4 regions of the Arthrobacter sp. Y3221160 genome follow, and region 1 is predicted to be linked to each of the others. Evidence: riboswitches for the same ligand, from Rfam matches in the RefSeq annotation. Region 1 holds a riboswitch; each other region holds the start of a gene.

What was found. Region 1 has a riboswitch for S-adenosylmethionine ahead of AC5RWG_RS13760 (bifunctional o-acetylhomoserine/o-acetylserine sulfhydrylase). Riboswitches for the same ligand answer to the same signal wherever they lie in the genome.
Region 2: it holds a riboswitch for S-adenosylmethionine, as region 1 does, so the genes downstream of both, AC5RWG_RS11215 (O-acetylhomoserine aminocarboxypropyltransferase/cysteine synthase family protein) here and AC5RWG_RS13760 (bifunctional o-acetylhomoserine/o-acetylserine sulfhydrylase) in region 1, are expected to answer to the same signal.
Region 3: it holds a riboswitch for S-adenosylmethionine, as region 1 does, so the genes downstream of both, AC5RWG_RS11290 (LLM class flavin-dependent oxidoreductase) here and AC5RWG_RS13760 (bifunctional o-acetylhomoserine/o-acetylserine sulfhydrylase) in region 1, are expected to answer to the same signal.
Region 4: it holds a riboswitch for S-adenosylmethionine, as region 1 does, so the genes downstream of both, AC5RWG_RS08440 (flavin reductase family protein) here and AC5RWG_RS13760 (bifunctional o-acetylhomoserine/o-acetylserine sulfhydrylase) in region 1, are expected to answer to the same signal.

Annotation. Positions count from the first base shown of each region.
Region 1 is NZ_JBNHHU010000002.1:152,777-157,199, forward strand. It holds gene metX (homoserine O-acetyltransferase MetX) at 82-1,152, opposite strand; gene AC5RWG_RS13760 (bifunctional o-acetylhomoserine/o-acetylserine sulfhydrylase) at 1,233-2,558, opposite strand; SAM riboswitch class IV at 2,626-2,740, opposite strand; gene AC5RWG_RS13765 (VOC family protein) at 2,968-3,609, shown strand; gene AC5RWG_RS13770 (CPBP family intramembrane glutamic endopeptidase) at 3,694-4,423, opposite strand, start outside.
Region 2 is NZ_JBNHHU010000001.1:2,393,717-2,398,139, forward strand. It holds gene AC5RWG_RS11210 (CoA-binding protein) at 94-591, opposite strand; gene AC5RWG_RS11215 (O-acetylhomoserine aminocarboxypropyltransferase/cysteine synthase family protein) at 588-2,063, opposite strand; SAM riboswitch class I at 2,155-2,249, opposite strand; gene malQ (4-alpha-glucanotransferase) at 2,471-4,423, shown strand, end outside.
Region 3 is NZ_JBNHHU010000001.1:2,412,326-2,416,748, reverse strand. It holds gene AC5RWG_RS11300 (MmcQ/YjbR family DNA-binding protein) at 1-18, opposite strand, end outside; gene AC5RWG_RS11295 (DUF1206 domain-containing protein) at 377-1,216, shown strand; gene AC5RWG_RS11290 (LLM class flavin-dependent oxidoreductase) at 1,296-2,717, opposite strand; SAM riboswitch class I at 2,806-2,895, opposite strand; gene AC5RWG_RS11285 (APC family permease) at 2,997-4,423, opposite strand, start outside.
Region 4 is NZ_JBNHHU010000001.1:1,812,720-1,817,142, forward strand. It holds gene AC5RWG_RS08420 (amino acid ABC transporter permease) at 1-56, shown strand, start outside; gene AC5RWG_RS08425 (amino acid ABC transporter ATP-binding protein) at 43-849, shown strand; gene AC5RWG_RS08430 (hypothetical protein) at 1,116-1,328, shown strand; gene AC5RWG_RS08435 (prephenate dehydratase) at 1,416-2,285, shown strand; SAM riboswitch class IV at 2,447-2,561, shown strand; gene AC5RWG_RS08440 (flavin reductase family protein) at 2,614-3,120, shown strand; gene AC5RWG_RS08445 (aldo/keto reductase) at 3,171-4,160, opposite strand; gene AC5RWG_RS08450 (alpha/beta hydrolase) at 4,292-4,423, opposite strand, start outside.

The sequences.
Region 1 (4,423 bases):
CGATCGGGCGCGGCGGTGGCAATCGGCGCGGAGGGCGCGCACCGACGTCGTACCGAGGCCGCTGTCACGCGGGCCGAAAAGTCAGGCGGGCGCGAAGAACGCCTCGGTGAGGGCCTCGTGCAGCTGGTGGATGTCGGTGAGGAAACCGTCGTGGCCCAGCGGCGTCTCGATGGTGTGGACCTTGACCGCCCCGGGCAGCGCCTCGGCCAGCTGCCGCGACTGTTCCGGGAAGTACAGGCGGTCGGAATCCACCGCGGCGACGAAGAACTGCGTGTCGGTGAGGCCGCCCAGCGACTGCTCCAGCGAGCCCCGGCCCCGGGCAACGTCGTGGCTGATGAGGGCCTCGGTGAGCAGTATGTAGCTGTTGGCGTCGAAGCGCGCGACGAGCTTGTCCGCCTGGTAGTCGAGGTAGCTTTCCACGGCATAGCGGCCACGGGCGGACGGCGTAATGCCGCCGAACGGCTGCTCCTCCGCCTGCGCCTTGCGGCCGAACCTGTACTCCAGCTCCGGCTCCGAGCGGTAGTTGATGTGCGCGATCCGCCGGGCGATACCCAGTCCAGCCTCGGGAGCGGGGCCCCCGTAATAGTCGCCGCCGGAGAAGTACGGGTCCAGCCGGATGGCCGCGACCTGCGCCTGCGCGAAGGCAATCTGTTCGGCGGTGCTCGCGGCGCCGCACGCCAGGACGGCGCACCGGGCCGTGCGCTCCGGGAACGTAGCCGCCCATTCAAGCGCGCGGGCGCCACCCATCGACCCGCCGAGCACCGTGTGCCAGCGCCGGATCCCCAGCGCGTCGGCCAGCCGCGCCTCGGCCCGGACCGAATCGCGGATCGTGACGAACGGGAAGCGTGAACCCCACGGCGTCCCGTCCGGAGCCGGCGACGAGGGACCGGTGGAGCCGTAGCAGCCGCCAATCATGTTGGCGGCCACGACGAAATAGCGCTCCGTGTCGATCGTGGCACCGGGGCCCACCAGATCGTCCCACCAACCGTCCTCGTCCGAGCAGCCGCGTGCGACGTGCGTGCTGCCGGTCAGGGCATGCTGAATCAGGACGGCGTTGGACGCGTCCGCATTCAAGGTGCCCCAGGTTTCAAAGCCGAGGACCACCTCGGGCAGATAGCCGCCGGCTTCCAACTCCAGCGCACCAACCGGCATCCGGCGCAGGATGCCGTCGGTCGCCTGTTCCACCAGTTCCTGCGGTTGCACTATCGTCACGCTGCGCTCTACCTGCTTGCCTAGTCGTCCGCACCCTTGGCGGCGCGGAAACCGGCCTCCAGGTCGGCGATGATGTCGTTGACGTTCTCGATGCCCACCGACAGGCGGACCAGCCCGTCGGTTACCCCGGCCGCGACCCGCTCCGCGGCCGAGAGCTGGGCGTGGGTGGTCGACGCCGGGTGGATCACCAGCGAGCGCACATCGCCCAGGTTGGCCACGTGCGAGTGCAGTTCAAGGCCGTCCACGAAGCGCTTGCCGGCCTCGATGCCGCCCTTGATTTCGAACGCGACGATGGCGCCGGTCCCCTTCGGGCCGTACTTGCGGCCGCGCTCATACCAGGGGCTGGAGGGCAGGCCGAGGTACGCGACGGAGGCAACGTCGTCGTGCTCTTCCAGGAATTCGGCCACCCTCTGAGCGTTGGCCACATGCCGCTCCACGCGCAGGCTCAGCGTCTCCAGCCCTTGGGCAATCAGGAAGGCATTGAACGGCGAGATGGCGGACCCCAGGTCGCGCAGCAACTGCACCCGGGCCTTGAGGATGTAGGCCAGGTTGGCGCCCAGAGCGCCGTTGACGCCGAGGTCGCGGGCGAAGACCAGCCCGTTGTACGTGTCGTCCGGCGTGTTGAACCCCGGGAACTTTTCGGGGTCGGCGGCGAAATCGAACGTGCCGGCGTCGACGATCACGCCGCCGATCGCCGTACCGTGGCCGCCGAGGTACTTGGTGGCCGAGTGGAGCACGATGTCGGCCCCCCACTCGATCGGGCGGATCAGGTACGGGGTGGACAAGGTGTTGTCAACGATCAGCGGCACGCCGTTTTCGTGGGCGATGGCGCTGACCGACTCCAGGTCCAGCACGTCCTGGCGCGGGTTGGAGACGACCTCGCCGAAGAACGCCTTGGTGTTCGGCTTGACGGCATCGCGCCACTGCTGCAGGTTGTCCGGATCCTCGACGAAGGTGACCTCGATGCCGAACTTGGGCAGCGTGGTGCGCAGCAGGTTGTAGGTGCCGCCGTACAGGCTGGGGCTGGCCACGATGTGGTCGCCGGCCTCGGCCAGGTTGAGGATGGAGAACGTCGACGCGGCCTGGCCCGAAGCAAGCAGCAGGGCGCCGACGCCGCCCTCCAGGTTGGCGATCCGGGTCTCGACCGCTTCCTGGGTGGGGTTGCCGATCCTGGTGTAGATGGGTGCCAGTTCGGACAGGGCGAACCGGTCGGCCGCGCTCTGCGCGCTGGGGAACACGAACGACGTGGTCTGGTAGATCGGCAGTGCGCGGGCGCCCGTGGCGGCGTCCGGCTCCTGCCCTGCGTGGATCTGACGGGTTTCAAAGGACCAATCGGCGTTGGACATGGTGCAACTCCTTCACTGGAAGGGGCCATCCGGGATCCGGCCGTGCCGGCATGTCTGTCCCGGGTGTGACCCGCGCTTGCGCACCGCCTTATGGCGGCTGCCTGGTCTTCACCCGGGGCACCCCACCGCGGTTGGAGGGTTGCCGGCCAGCAAACCGGGGTTTTGCGCTGGCACTCATGACCTGCCTCCAGTCTCCGCAGACAAGCCGGCGGCCGCAACAATATGACACCTTATGACTGGGCACCGGTCTCCGGACCGCCTGTCCGACCGTCCGCTTCGTCACTGTTGCCGGCGCGTGCCGGGGAGGCGGATTTGCTGTCCGGAACGGCGCGTTCACCACGAGCCGCAAATTGAGTGACTTAGGTCACCCTAAGTCGAGAGCGGGTTCACAAAGTGCCAAGATAATGCCATGCGCTTCGACCATGTTTCTTATGCCGCTGAACCCGACGGTCTGGCTGCCACCTCAGAGCGGATCTCCAAAGCCCTGGGCATCGACGCCGTCAAGGGCGGGGTTCACCCCCGCTTCGGCACCCGCAATATGATCTTCCCCCTCACCGACCACCACTACCTGGAGGTCGTGGAGGTGCTCGACCACCCCGCTTCCGACAAGGCCCCCTTTGGCCAGGCAGTGCGGGCGCGGTCGGAAGCCGGCGGCGGTTGGATGGGCTGGTGCGTGGCGGTCGACGACCTGACCCCGTTCGAAGAACGGCTGGGCCGCCACGCGGTTCCCGGCAACCGCAAGTTCCCGGATGGGCAGGAACTGAGCTGGCAGCAGATCGGGATCAAGGGCCTCATCGCCGACCCGCAGGTGCCCTACATGTTGCGCTGGGATGACGGCACCGAACCGCTGCACCCGTCCAACGCCCGCCCCGCCACGGTCAAGCTGATCGGCCTGACCATCGCCGGCTCTTCCGAGCGGGTGGCGGACTGGCTAGGCACGCCGGTCGACGGCCTGCTGGACGACGTCAAGGTCGCCTGGACGGCACCGAACGGTACGCCGGGCATCCTGTCCGTCCGCTTCGAAACCGCCAACGGAATCGTCGAACTGTAAGTCTTTCGAGAGGATCGACGTCGTCGATCGCCGCAGCGGCGCCCTGATCGCAAGGCCGGGCGCCGCTGCGCTGCCCGGCCGGTTTCACGTGCCGATGCCGATGGCCGGCCCCAGCAGTGTGTAGCCGACGAAACCGGCAATATCCAGCAGCGCGTGCGCCACCACCAGCGGCATCACCCGCTTGGCCTTTGTATAGGCGTAGCCGAAGACCAAACCCATGAGGAAGTTCCCGATGCCCGGCCCGATGCCCTGGTAGAGGTGGTAGGTCCCGCGCAGGGCGGCGCTGACGAAGATCGCGGACCAAATGCCCCAGCCGAACCTCGCGAAGCGGTTGAAGAGATAGCCCACCATGACCACCTCTTCGAGGACCGCATGCCGCAGCGCGGACAGGATCAACACCGGAACCGTCCACCAGTATTCGTCCAGGGCCGCCGGGACAATGGCGGTGGTGATACCCAGGGCCCGGCCGGCGGCATAAACGCCCAGCGTCCCGACACCGATCACCAGCGCGAGCAGGAAGCCCAAGCCGAAGTCCAGCCGGGGCCGGGAAAACGTGAACCCGATCGCCCGGAAGGCCGACCGTCCGGGAACGGTCATCAAAAACAGCACCAAGGCCACCGGCACCAGCGCAAAGACGATGCCGAGCATTTGGTACACGAAATCGAAGAGCTCCCGCTCGTTCAGCACCGGGTTCAGCGTGGTCGTCTGCGAGGCCAGCGGAGCGCGGGTCATTTTTTCCAGCAGGTTCACCACGGCATAGACCGCCGACTGCCCGAGCGAGAGTCCCAGGACGATGAGCACTTCCGCCCGGTAG
Region 2 (4,423 bases), on a different contig from region 1:
GGGGGACAAGGGGCGGGGCGGCAGGCGCTCGAGGCGGCAGGCCGGCGGGGCGGCAGGCGCTCGGGGCGGCAGGCGCTCGGGGCGGCAGGCCCTCTAGGCGGTCAGCTGCCGCTTGGAGGAGATCACCCCGGTGTCGAAGCCGGCCAGGTGCAGGCCGCCGTGGAAGCGGGCGTGCTCGATCTTCACGCAACGGTCCATCACCACGTTCAAGCCGGCGGCCTCGGCCTCGGCGGCGACCTCCTCGTGCCAGGAGCCCAGTTGCAGCCAGAGCGTCTTGGCGCCGACGGCCAAGGTTTCCTCCAAAACGGTGGGCAGGTCGTCGTGCCTGCGGAAGACGTCCACCAGGTCCGGCACCTCGGGCAGGTCCGCCAGCGACTTGTACACCGGCTGACCCAGGATCTCCTTCGCCACCGGGTTCACGAAATACACCTTGTACGGCGAGCTGGACAGCAGGTACGTGGCCACGAAGTAGCTGGCCCGGCTCGGCTTGTCCGAGGCACCCACGATGGCGATGGATTTGGTGTTGCGCAGGATGTTCAGACGCTCCGCGGCGGACGGGCCGATCCAGGTGCGTTCCGGTGTCGCGGTCACTTGGCGGCTCCTTCTTCGGCTTCGATCAGTTCTTCGACGGACTCGACCACGCGCGTTCCGGGCTCTGTCCGGGGGGAACGCTCCGCCGGGATCGTGCAGGACTCGCCGGCATAGCTGGGCGAGGCGAACTCGGAGCTGTCGAACGCGGCGTCCTCATGGTCGCGGCTGGGGCCGTGCTCGGCGCCGGCCTGCTGCGAGGCGGCCAGCGCCTGGTCCAAATCCCAGAGAATGTCGTCCACGTCTTCCAGACCCACGGAGATGCGGATCAGGTCCTCGGGCACGCCGGCCGCCACCAGCTGGTCGGCGGTGAGCTGCTGGTGGGTGGTCGATCCCGGGTGCAGCACCAGGGTGCGGGCGTCGCCGATGTTGGCCAGGTGGCTGGCCAGCTGCAGCGATTCGATGAACTTCTGGCCCGCGGTGCGGCCGCCCTTGACGCCGAAGCTGAACACGGAGCCCACGCCCTTGGGCAGGTACTTCCGGCCCCGCTCGTAGTGCGGGTGCGCGGGCAGCCCGGCGTAGCTGACCCAGGAGACGCGCTCGTCGGCTTCCAGCCACTCGGCCACGGTGCGGGCGTTGGCCAGGTGCTCGTCCATCCGCTGCGCCAGCGTTTCCACGCCCTGCAGCAGCTGGAACGCGGACTGTGCCGACAGCGACGGGCCGATGTCGCGCAGCTGCTCGGACCGGAGCTTGGTGAGGAAGCCGTACTCGCCGAAGTTGCCCCACCAGGACACGTTGCCGTAGCTGGGCACCGGCTCGGTCATCTGCGGGAACTTGCCGTTGCCCCAGTTGAAACGCCCGGATTCAACGACGACGCCGCCCAGCGTGGTGCCGTGGCCGCCCAGGAACTTGGTGGCGGAGTGGATCACGATGTCCGCGCCGTGCTCGATCGGGCGGATCAGGTAGGGCGTGCTCAGGGTGGCGTCCACGACCAGGGGGAGCCCGGCGTCGTGAGCCACCGCGGCCAGGCCCGCGAGGTCCGCGATGTCGCCGGACGGGTTGGCCACGATCTCCGTGTAGACGGCCTTGGTGTTCTCCCCGATGGCCGCGGCGAAGTCGGCCGGGTCGTTGGAGTCGACGAACGTGGTCTCCACGCCGAACCGGCGCAGCGTCACGTCCAGCTGGGTGATGGTGCCGCCGTAGAGCTTGGACGAGGCCACGATGTGGTCGCCCGCCCCGGCCAGGGCCGCGAAGGTGATGAACTCGGCGGCCATGCCCGACGACGTGGCTACCGCGCCGATGCCGCCCTCGAGCGAGGCGATGCGCTCCTCGAACGCGGCGACCGTGGGGTTGCCGATGCGGGAGTAGATGTTCCCGTACTTCTGCAGCGCGAAGAGGTTCGCGGCGTCGTCGGTGTCTTTGAACACGAACGAGGTGCTCTGGTAGATCGGTACGGCCCGGGCACCGTGCTCGGCGTCGGGCGTGCCGCCGGCGTGCAGGGCACGGGTGCGGAAACCGAATGTGCGTTCAGCCATCAGGCGGTTGCTCCTTCAAAACTTGGGTTCCCGGAATGACGGTCCTGGCGGCACCGGCAGGCACCGTCCGGATCAAAGATTGCTTGCGCTCTCTCCATCGCTTCTGGCGGTAGCACCTTTCCGGTGGCGTCCGGATGGTTGCTGCGGTGTCAAAGAGCCAGATCTCTCAACCGCTCGGGATGGTCCCGTCCATTCTCGCAACCAACGGCCGCGGCACCAAAAAATGTTGAGCCGCGTTGCGTCCGGGCTGTGGGCGCCCGGGCCCTGAGGCGGCACGCCTTGCGGTGGCCCCGGGCTTGCGGCGGCCCGGTACGACGGCGGCGCTCGCCTCTTGCGGCCACTATCTTCGCAGGCCCGGCCGAGGAGGGACGTTCCCGGGTCCGGACAGTTCACCGTAGATTGGGTCTATGGCTGAACTTTCGGCGCTGCAGCGCCTCGCGGGGAAACATGGCGTTGGCATTACCTTCCGCGGCTGGGATGGGGGCGAGAAAACAGTCAGTGAGGCTACGCTGGTTTCCGTCCTCACCGCGCTGGACGTCCCCTGCGCCACCGACGACGATGTGACGGCTTCCCTCCGGGCCGCTGAACTGGCACCGGTGCAGCGCACGCTGCCGCCCGCCGTCGTCGTCCGCCAAGGCAGTGCCACCGAGGTTCCGGTCAATGCGCGGCCCGGCGTCCGTCCGCGGGTCCGGATCCTGCTGGAGGACGGCTCCCGGCGCGACGTCGAGGTGCTGGCCGGCGGGTCGGAGGATGCGGAAGGTGCCCCGCCTGTTCGTTTCACGGCGGTGGTGCCGGCGGACATCCCGCTGGGCTGGCACACGCTGGAGGTAGCGGAACGGCCGGAGTCGATGGAGCCCGGAACCGGCGCGGCCGCGGAAAGATCCGAGCCGATGGAGGCCGGGACCGGCGCGGCCCCGGAAATGCCGGAGGTGATGCAGGCCGGGACCGGCGCGGCCCCGGAGCCATCCGACAGCGAGGCGCGGTGCGCCCTCGTGGTCACCCCGCGGCGCCTGACCACCGCGGACCGCCTGCCCCGGACGTGGGGGTTGATGGCACAGCTGTACTCCGTGCGCTCGCGGTCCTCCTGGGGCATCGGCGACCTGCATGACCTGGCCAGCCTCGCCGAGACGGCCGCGGCCAAGGGTGCGGGGTTCGTCCTTATCAACCCGCTGCACGCGGCGCAGCCGAAACCGCCGGTGGAGCCCTCGCCCTACCTGCCCTCCACGCGCCGGTTCGTCAATCCCCTGTACCTGCGGGTCGAGGACGTGCCCGAAGCCAGCGGCGTCCCGCTGGCCAACAACTTCCACGACGCGAACCTGGACGCCGTCATCCTGGACCGCGACCCGGTTTTTGCGGCCAAGCTGCAGGCTCTGGAAACGGTCTTCGCGGTGCCCCGGTCCGCGGAACGGCAGCAGCGGTTCGAAGCCTTCCGCGCGCAGGAAGGCGAGGGGCTGGAGCGCTTTGCCCTGTGGTGTGCCATGGCCGAAACTGTTCCGGCCGGGGCACCGGAGTGGTCCGATGCCCCTTTCGTCGAAGCACAGCGGAGCGAGCTGAAGGACCGCAGCGAGTTCCATCAATGGCTGCAGTGGCTGTGCGACGAGCAGCTCGAGGCGGCGCAAGCCAGCGCCCTCGATGCGGGAATGAACATCGGGATAGTGCACGATCTCGCCGTCGGCGTCCATCCCACCGGCGCCGATGCCTGGACGCTGCAGGATGTGCTGACCCCCGACATCTCCGTGGGGGCGCCGCCGGACATGTTCAACCAACAGGGCCAGGACTGGTCACAGCCCCCGTGGCATCCGCACCGCCTGGCCGAATCCGGCTATGTTGCCTACCGGGACATGCTGCGGACCGTCCTGCGGCACGCCGGCGGCATCCGGGTGGACCATATCCTCGGGCTGTTCCGGCTCTGGTGGATCCCCGCCGGCAGCCCTCCCAGCGAAGGCGCCTACGTTTATTACGATCACGAGGCCTTGATCGGCATCCTCGCCCTGGAAGCGGAACGGGCCGGCGTCGTCGTTATTGGTGAGGACCTCGGGGTGTTCGAGCCGGGCGTGCAGGACTACCTGGCCGAGCGCGGCATCCTGGGGACCTCCATCCTGTGGTTTGAGTACGAGGACGGCAGCCCCCGCGCACCTGAGCGGTACCGCCGTTCCTGCCTGACCAGCGTCACCACGCACGACCTGCCGCCCACCGCCGGCTACCTGGCGGGCAAGCACGTGGAGTTGCGCGAATCGCTGGGCCTGCTGAACCGGCCCGTGGAGGAGGAACGGGCTTTGGACCAGGCAGCCCAAGAGGCAGTGCTCTCCATGGTGCGCTCGCGGGTTCCGGCCGCGCCACAGCACGACGACGGCGCCGGC
Region 3 (4,423 bases), on a different contig from region 1:
CAGGGCGGTTGCGTCCATGGGCACGAGCCTACTGCTCCCGGCCCGCGCCGGTCACGGTTCTGCGCAGATCGACGTACCACCCGGCCTCCGTGCCCCGCCCCGCCCGTGCCCCGCCCCGCCCGTGCCTCGCCCCGCCCGAGCGTCGCCCGCGCCGCTCACGGTTCTGCGGAGATCGACGTGCCCACCCGGCCTCCGTGCCCCGCCCCACCCGAGCCTGGCCCGACGCCCCCTGGACCACATCCCGCCCTAGTTCCGCCCGGTGCGCGGCGGCAACTTCGGTGGCAGGATGGTTCACAGTTGTTTCACGGGGAACGACGGCGGGCTTCGGTGCCGCCGGCGGGTTTCGGAACGGGCGACGGCTCTGGAGAGGAGACCCATGTCAGACACCGGCAGGGAAGCGAAGCGGGCGGCCGGCAGGGCCAAGGACAAGACCGAGGTCGCCGCCAATTCCAAGGCGTTCGAGCGGGTGGCGCGGTTCGGTTACGTGGCCAGCGGCCTGCTGCACGTGCTGATCGGCGCTATCGCGCTCCGGCTCGCCTTCGGCGGAGGCGGCGAGGCGGACCAGACCGGGGCCGCCTCAAGCCTGGCGAAGACTCCGGGCGGGATGTTCCTGCTCTGGGCGGGCATGCTTGCCGCCGCCGCCCTGGCCTTGTGGCAGATCAGCGAGGCGGTGTTCGGCGGCCGCGGCCGGGAGGCAAAGAAGAGGTGGGGCTACCGGGCGAAGTCCGTGGGACTGGCCATCGCGTACACGGTGGTGGCGGTATCGTTCGGCAGCTTCGCGCTGGGTTCCGGCGCCGACAGCAGCCAGAGCTCCCAGGACGCCAGCACCAGGCTGATGCAGTGGCCCGGCGGTGCCGTTGTCCTGTTCCTGATTGGCGCCGTCATCATGGGCGCCGGCGTCTTTTACGTGTACAAGGGCCTGAAGAAGAAGTTCCTGGACGACCTCAAACGGCACCCCAGGGGCAGCACCGGCACCGCCGTGACGTGGACCGGCGTCGTGGGTTATGCGGGCAAGGGGCTGGCACTGTTCGTGCTGGGGCTGCTGTTGGCGGTGGCCGCGGTGCAGCACGACCCGCAGGAGGTCAAGGGGTTGGACGGGGCGCTCAAGGCGCTGCGTGACCAGGCCTTCGGCCCGGCCGCACTCGCCGTCGTCGCCGTTGGCCTGATCTGTTACGGCCTCTACATGGGCGCCCGGGCGCGCTACGCGAAGATGTAGGCACCGGAGAACGACGGCGGTGCGCCTCCCCGTGGGGCCAGGCGCACCGCCGTCGTTGTTTAGATGGTTCTGCCGTGGCCTACGCCCGGTGGGCCAGCGCGTTCTGCAGGCGGAAGCCGGCGGCCCGGTGGCTCTCCGGCAGCTTGTCGCCGCGGCCGAAGAGCTTGTTGCGCAGGGTCCCCGGCGCGTACTCCGTGGGGTATGCGCCCAGCTTCTGCAGTTCCGGCACGGCGAATTCCACGATGTCCTCGAAGGTGCCCGGGGTGATCGCGTAGGCCAGGTTGAACCCGTCCACGTCGGTCTCGTCGACCCACTCCACGAGCTTGGCGGCTACCTCTTCGCCGGAGCCGACGGTGATCGGGCCGAAACCACCGACGCCGACCCATTCGGCCAGCTGGCGGATGGTCCACGGCTTGCCGCTGTCGCCGGATGCCTTCTGGAAGGTCTCCACCGAGGACTGGATGGCATTGGACTTCACGTTCCCGCCGATCACGTCGTCCGGGCCGTAGGTGGAGAGGTCCACGCCCATCCAGCCGGAGATCAGCGCCAGCGCCCCGTTGATGTCCGCGTAGGACTTGTAGTCCTCGAATTTGGCCTGCGCGGCGGCGGTGTCGGGCCCGGTCACCACGGTCTGCATCGCGTAGATGCGGACGTCGTAGCGGTCGCGCCCGGCCGCTTCCACGGCGTCGCGGATCTTCTTCACGGATGCGGCCAGCATTTCCTTGGTCGGGCAGGTCACGAACACCGCCTCGGCGTTTTCGGCGGCGAACTCGGTGCCGCGCTTGGAGGCCCCGGCCTGGAAGATGACCGGGGTGCGCTGCGGGCTCGGCTCGGTGATGGCGATGCCGGGAACCTTGAAGTACTTGCCCTCGTGCCGGATTTCGTGGACCTTGGCCGGGTCGGTGAAGACGCCGGTCTCCACGTCCTTGACCACGGCGTCGTCCTCCCACGAGCCCTCGAGCAGCTTGTAGATGACCTCGAGGTATTCGTCCGCGTGGTTGTAGCGCTCGTCGTGCTCCAATTGGTCTTCCTGCCCCATGTTGCGTGCCGCCGAGGGCAGGTAACCGGTGACCACGTTCCAACCGACCCGCCCGTTGGTCAGGTGGTCCAGCGTGGCCAGGCGGCGGGCGAACGGGTACGGGTGCTCGTAGGCGGTGCCGGCTGTGACGCCGAAGCCGAGGTTCTCGGTCACCGCGGCCATCGCCGAGACCAGCATGAACGGATCGTTCACGGGGACCTGCGTGCCGGCGCGCAGCGTGGTCTCGTTGGAGGATCCGAAGACGTCGTAGGTGCCGAGCACGTCGGCGATGAACAGGCCGTCGAACAGGCCCTTTTCCAGCACCTTGGCCAGGTGGGTCCAGTAGCCGATGGTGTTGTAGGTGGCGGACTTGTCCTGCGGGTGGCGCCACAGTCCGGGCGACTGGTGGCCCACGCAGTTCATGTCGAAGGCGTTGAAACGAATCTGGCGCCGGGGGTTGGGCTGCGGGTTGTTTACGGTCATGTCAGGCTCCTTTTCTGATGAGAAGAGCCCGCGCCGGCCCTCCGTCGGGCATGCGGCTGCCAACGGAAGACCAACGAGAGATCGAGCTTCTCCATCGGTCCTGGCGGTAGCACCTTCCTCAGGGAGGGGGTTGCTGCGGCGTCAACAAGCCAGGTCTCTCGGCCGCTCTGGATGGGTACCCCTCCATTGGACACCCGGGAGCGCCAGGAGGGAAATGTCCCGCGTCACGCGAGGTAAGAATTACGACGCCGGGGCGCCCTCCCTCACGCGGGGTAAGAATTACGACGCCGGTGCGGAGCCGGCTTTGGTCTGCGGCCGCTTCCATCCCGCCACCGCTCCGGCCCCCAGGCAGACAAGAATCAGGACGACGACGGCGATCGCCAGCGGCACACTGTTGCCGACCAGGGTGGGCAGGTTCTGCAGGATCAGGCCCAGAATGGCCAGCAGCCCGAGGAGTCCGAGAGCCGGGGCGACGGAGCGCTTCCAGTCGCGGGCCGGGGCGCCCTGCCGGCGGAAGAAGACCAGCACCGCGATGCTGGTGACCGTCATCAGCACCACCACGCCCAGGGAGGCGAAACCGGCAAACCAGGTGTAGAACTGCACGATCGGGTCCCAGCCGGCCACGACGGCTGCCAGCAGGAACAGGGCCACCACTCCGGTCGAAGCGGCCGAGGCCAGATGTGGCGAGTGGTGCCGGGTGTGCGTGCCGGCCAGCTTGGCGGGGAAAATGCCCTGTCCGGCGATCTGGAAGAAATAGCGTGAGCTGATGTTGTGCAGGGACAGGATGCAGGCGAACAGGCTGCTGGCCAGCAGTACCTGGATGACGTGGCTGCCCGCGGTTCCGAGGTAGAGCGCGGTAGTCTCCGAGAGCAAGGTGCCGGGCGCGTCCGTGGCCTTTTGGACGATGCCCTCGTCGCCCCACACGCTGATCAGCAGCCAGCTGGAGAGCGCGTAGAAGCCGCCCACCACGATGAGGGCTACATAGGTGGCGCGCGGGATCGTCTTGTCCGGGTCCCGTGCCTCGTCGCGAAACACGGCGGTGGCCTCGAAGCCAATGAAACTCAGGATGGCGAACAACAGCGCGATGCCGGGCGCCCCGGACAGCACGGTCGACGGAGTGACGAACCCGGTGGACAGGCCCTCGCGACCGCCGCCGCCAAAAATTACGGCAGCGTCCAAAACCAGCACGATCAGCACCTCGGCGACCAGCAGTACCCCCAGCACCTTGCCGGAGAGCTCGATGTTGCGGTGGCCCAGCCAAGCGACGGCGGCCAGGGCGGCAGCGGCCCATGCCCACCATGGCAGTGCCGGCCCGCCGTAGGCGCGCACCACTTCGTCGACGGCCGGCGCCAGTAGGCCGTAGACGCCGGCTTCCAGCGCGAGGTACGAGAGCAGGGCCACGAAGGCCGCCCCCAGGCCCGCCCTGCGGCCGAGGCCTTTGTCGACGTAGCTGAAGAACGCGCCGGCCGTTGGCACGTGCGGTGTCATGGTGGTGAAGCCGACGGCAAACAACAGCAGGATGGCCATGGCCAGCAGGTAGATGAAGGGAAGGCCAGCGCCGTTGCCGCTGACGATGGCCAGCGGGACGGTTCCGCCGATGACGCCCAGTGGCGACGCGGCGGCCAGCACGATGAGCACGATGCTGGCGACGCCCAGCCGGCCGGAGAGCCGCGGAGCACGGGCATTGGCGGCGGCGGCCTCGGGTG
Region 4 (4,423 bases), on a different contig from region 1:
TCTCCGCCGGGCAGTCCCGACTGGAGAAGAGGCTGGACCGCTATGTCGCCCACTGACGTCCCCTCCGCCGCCGCTTCGCAGCCCGGCTCCGCCGCAGGGCCGGTGCTCTCCGTAGAGGGGCTGCGCAAGTCCTTCGGCAGCAACCAGGTGCTCAAGTCCATCGACCTCTCCGTCCAGACGGGCGGGGTACTGGCCCTGATCGGACCCTCCGGGTCGGGCAAAACCACCGTGCTGCGCTGCCTGAACGGCTTGGAAATCCCCGACGGCGGGCGGGTCGCCTTTTCGGGCGGGCCGGCCGTGGATTTCGGTTCGCCGGTGAACCGAAAACAGATCGCCGCCCTGCGCGACCGCAGCGCCATGGTGTTCCAGCACTACAACCTGTTCCCGCACATGACCGTGCTGCAGAACATCATCGAGGGCCCGGTCCAGGTGCAGAAGCGGTCCAAGGCCGAAGCGGTGCGCGAGGCCAGGTCGCTGCTGGACCGTGTCGGGCTCTCCGGCAAGGAAGACCAGTACCCGCATCAGCTCTCCGGCGGACAGCAGCAGCGGGTCGGCATTGTCCGGGCGCTGGCGCTCAAACCTTCGCTGCTGCTGTTCGACGAGCCCACGTCCGCACTGGATCCTGAACTGGTGGGCGACGTGCTGCACGTGATCAAGGAACTGGCTGACGAGGGCTGGACCATGGCCCTGGTCACCCACGAGCTGGCCTTCGCCCGTGAAGTGGCCAGCGAAGTGGTGTTCATGGACGGCGGCGTGGTGGTGGAACGCGGACACCCCGAACAGGTGCTGCGCGAACCGCGGGAGGAGCGCACCCGGCAGTTCGTCCACCGGCTGCTCAACCCGTTCTAGGACCGGGTTCACTTCCGGCTGCCCCCGCCCTCCCCCCGACGGCTCCCTGCATCCGCGGTGGGGGTCCCGCCTGCACCGGTTCGCAGCACCACGCCGCCACGCCGGGTGTGGCGCACGCCACGCCGGTGCGAAATTCATCTGATGTCATCTGGGATGGCAGAATGTAAAGTTCCATGCACCGTTCCGCATGGCAGGCTCGTTCCGGCCGGAAGCTTCCATCCCGCGTTTCTCCTGCGCGGAAACCTCCGGCCACGAAAGGCAGAACCATGGCCACTTCCCTGGCTACCAAGTCGTTGACCGCACAGACGGCTTCCGAAGCGCACGATCTCCTGAATGCTGCGGTCGAAGAGTTGCAAAAGCTCGCCGCCATCGACGGCGATTGCGGCATCTTGGTCACTCGCACCGGCCCCGGGCAGTTTACGGTGGAGCTGAGCGACGACGTGCCCTACGGCATCACCCAGGAATCGCATCTGTACTAAGCGGTTGGCGGGCCGGTCCCGGTTATATGACGCCGCCCGGTTGCCCGGAATGAAGCGCCGGCCCGCCCCGGTGGGATAATTTCGCCCATGGCTCCAGCGATTGCGTACCAAGGTGAACCCGGCTCGAACTCCCACATGGCTTGCCTGGAAGTGCGCCCCGGTTGGGAAGCGGTGCCGTGTGCCAGCTTCGAGGATGCGTTCGCTGCCGTCACCGGCGGCGAGGCGGAACTGGCCATGATCCCCATCGACAACTCGATCGCCGGGCGGGTGGCGGACATCCACGCCCTGCTGCCGAAGACCACCCTGCAGATCGTGGAGGAATTCTTCCTGCCCATCCGTTTCAGCCTGCTGGGCGTACGCGGGGCCACCGTGGAGCAGGCCCGGGAGGTGCACAGCCACATCCATGCTTTGGGCCAGTGCCGCAAGCTGATCCGCAGGCTCGGGCTCACTCCGGTCATCGCAGGCGACACCGCCGGTTCGGCCCGGGAGGTGGCCGAATGGAACGACCCGACCAAGGTCTCCCTGGCGCCGCCGATGGCCGCCGAACTCTACGGCCTGGAGGTTTTCGCGGAAAAGGTCGAAGACGATCCGACGAACACCACACGGTTCGTGGTGCTGGCCGACCGCCGGCCGGTCCCGTCCCGCGAGGAACTTCCCGGTCCGGCCGTGACCAGCTTCGTGTTCCGCGTGCGGAACGTGCCGTCCGCGCTGTACAAGGCGCTGGGCGGTTTCGCCACCAACGGCATCAACATGACCCGGTTGGAGAGCTACATGGTGGGCGGCGAGTTTGCCGCCACCATGTTCATGGTGGACGTCGAAGGCCACCCGGACGATCCCGCCATGGTCCATGCCTTCGAGGAACTGGACTTCTTCACCACGGAAATCCGCATCCTGGGCGTGTACCCGGCGCATCCGTTCCGGCAGCAGACCGTGCGCCCGGGCGCCGCGGCGCAGTAGCCGTGGGGCCAGCAGTCGGACAGTAGCTTCGGGGCAGCAGCCGTCGCACGGCCGCCCGTCGGGCAGAAGCCACCTCGCGTGGCCCGGGAGTAAAACGCTGCATTTGACGAACTGTTACCGGCGTTTGACCCAGGCCCTTCCCCGCTCTTAGCGTGGAGACGAATCAAGAGCGCCAACTTCACAGCCCTGGCTGGTTGGCCGGCAACCCTCTACCGTAGCGGGGTGCTCCAGGTGATGATTCGGCCCGCCGGGGATGTCGGCAGGCAAGTACGCGTATCCACCCGCAGCAGCTCGGCCGCAGCGGATGCGCCCAAGCCCCAAGGACGCCATGTCGCTACACCATGACCTGACCCCCCACACGTTGCGCTCCGCCTTCGGCCGGTTCCCCTCGGGCATCGCGGCGCTGTGCGCGACCGTCGACGGCGAGCCGCAGGGCATCGTCGCCTCCTCGTTCACCGTGGGCGTCTCCCTCGAGCCGCCGCTGGTGATGTTCGCCGTGCAAAACACCTCACGGACCTGGCCGCTGGTCCGCCGGGCCAACCGGATCGGCGTCTCGGTGCTCGGTACCGGGCACGACGGTGTCTGCCGCCAGATCGCGTCCAGGACCGGTGACCGCTTTGCCGGCCTGAGCCTGCACGGCACGGACGATGGCGCGCTTTTCCTCAACGACGCGGCGCTCTGGCTGGACTGCTCGGTGCACCAGGAGGTCCCGGCCGGGGACCACCACGTCGTGCTGCTGCAGGTGCACGGACTGTCCACGCACGACGGCACCCACGAGCCCCTGGTCTTCCACGATTCCGCGTTCCGCCGGTTGGAACAGCCGGCCTTCGTCTAGGACGCATGGTCCCGGCTCCGCCCGCAGCCGGCGCGGCCGGGCGCGGGCAGCTAAGGCAGCGGCCTGCCTCGGGCCGCCACCCACAGGGAGTACCACTCCTCGCGGGTCATCGATGCTCCAACCGCTTCCGCCTCGGCACAGGCCCGGATCCGGTCCGGGCTGCTGGTACCGACGACCGGCCGGATGCCTGCCGGATGCCGCAGCAGCCAGCCCAGCACCACGGCCTCGGGCGGGCACCCCTTGTCCCGGGCAAGTTCCGTGACCAGGGCTGCCGCTGCATGATCCGCCGGGGGTGGGGCATCCGCGGGCGCGGAAGCATCCGGTGTCGCGGCCTCCGCTGCCGCACGCCCGCTGTACCGGCCCTGGGCCAGCGCGCCCCAGGCCTGCAGCTCCACCCCGTGGGCGGCGCAGTATTCCAAGGTGCCGTGCGGGAAGCTGATCCCCGGTCCCTCCGGGTGGTTCACCAGCACCCCTGACTCCAGCCAGTCGCGTCGGTGCAGGCTCATTTCCAGCTGGTTCACCGCCAGCGGTTCATCCAGCGCCGACTGCAGCCAGCGCATCTGTTCGCCGGACATGTTCGAGACACCAAGGCGGCGCACCTTCCCGGCCATCCGAAGCTCGTTGAACGCCGCGGCGATCTCTTCGGCCGGCGTCAGCGGATCGGGCCGGTGGATCAGCAGCGTATCCAGGTGATCGGTGTGCAGTCGGCGCAGGCTCTCGTCGGTGCGGGCCAGGATGGCTTCCCGCGAGGAGTCGTAGTGCCCGACCATGCCGGGGACCGGCAGCCGGATGCCGCATTTGCCCTGCAGCCGGATCGAGTCGCGCAGCTCGGGACTTTCCGCCAGCACCCGCCCGAACGCGGCCTCGGCCTTGCCGTGGGCGTAGATGTCGGCGTGGTCGAAAGTCGTGATCCCGGCCTCCAGCGCCGCCGCCACGGCCGCGTGCGCGGCGGCCACGTCGGCCGCTTCCAGCGGCCCGCTCCCCCAGCCCCCACCCAACCCCATGCAGCCGAAAATGAGGCGCGAGCCGGCGTCGTTCATTGATAGTTCCCCCTTCGCTGGGCAGGTTTCCAGCGTACGACGGCGGTGCCCGGGGAGGCATCGGCGCCGGCCCCGGGTGATGCTGACACCGAAGAACACTCCTCGTAGCGAGCCGGTCAACTCCGGCGGCATCAGCCGGTGTGGCGGCGGAGGAACGCCACGCTGCGCTCCAGCACCTGCCACGCCGCTTCCAATTCCAGGTTGAACTGGAACTGGTGCCCCAGGCCGGCCTCGGTTTGGGGGAAGAACTCCTCCACGGCCGC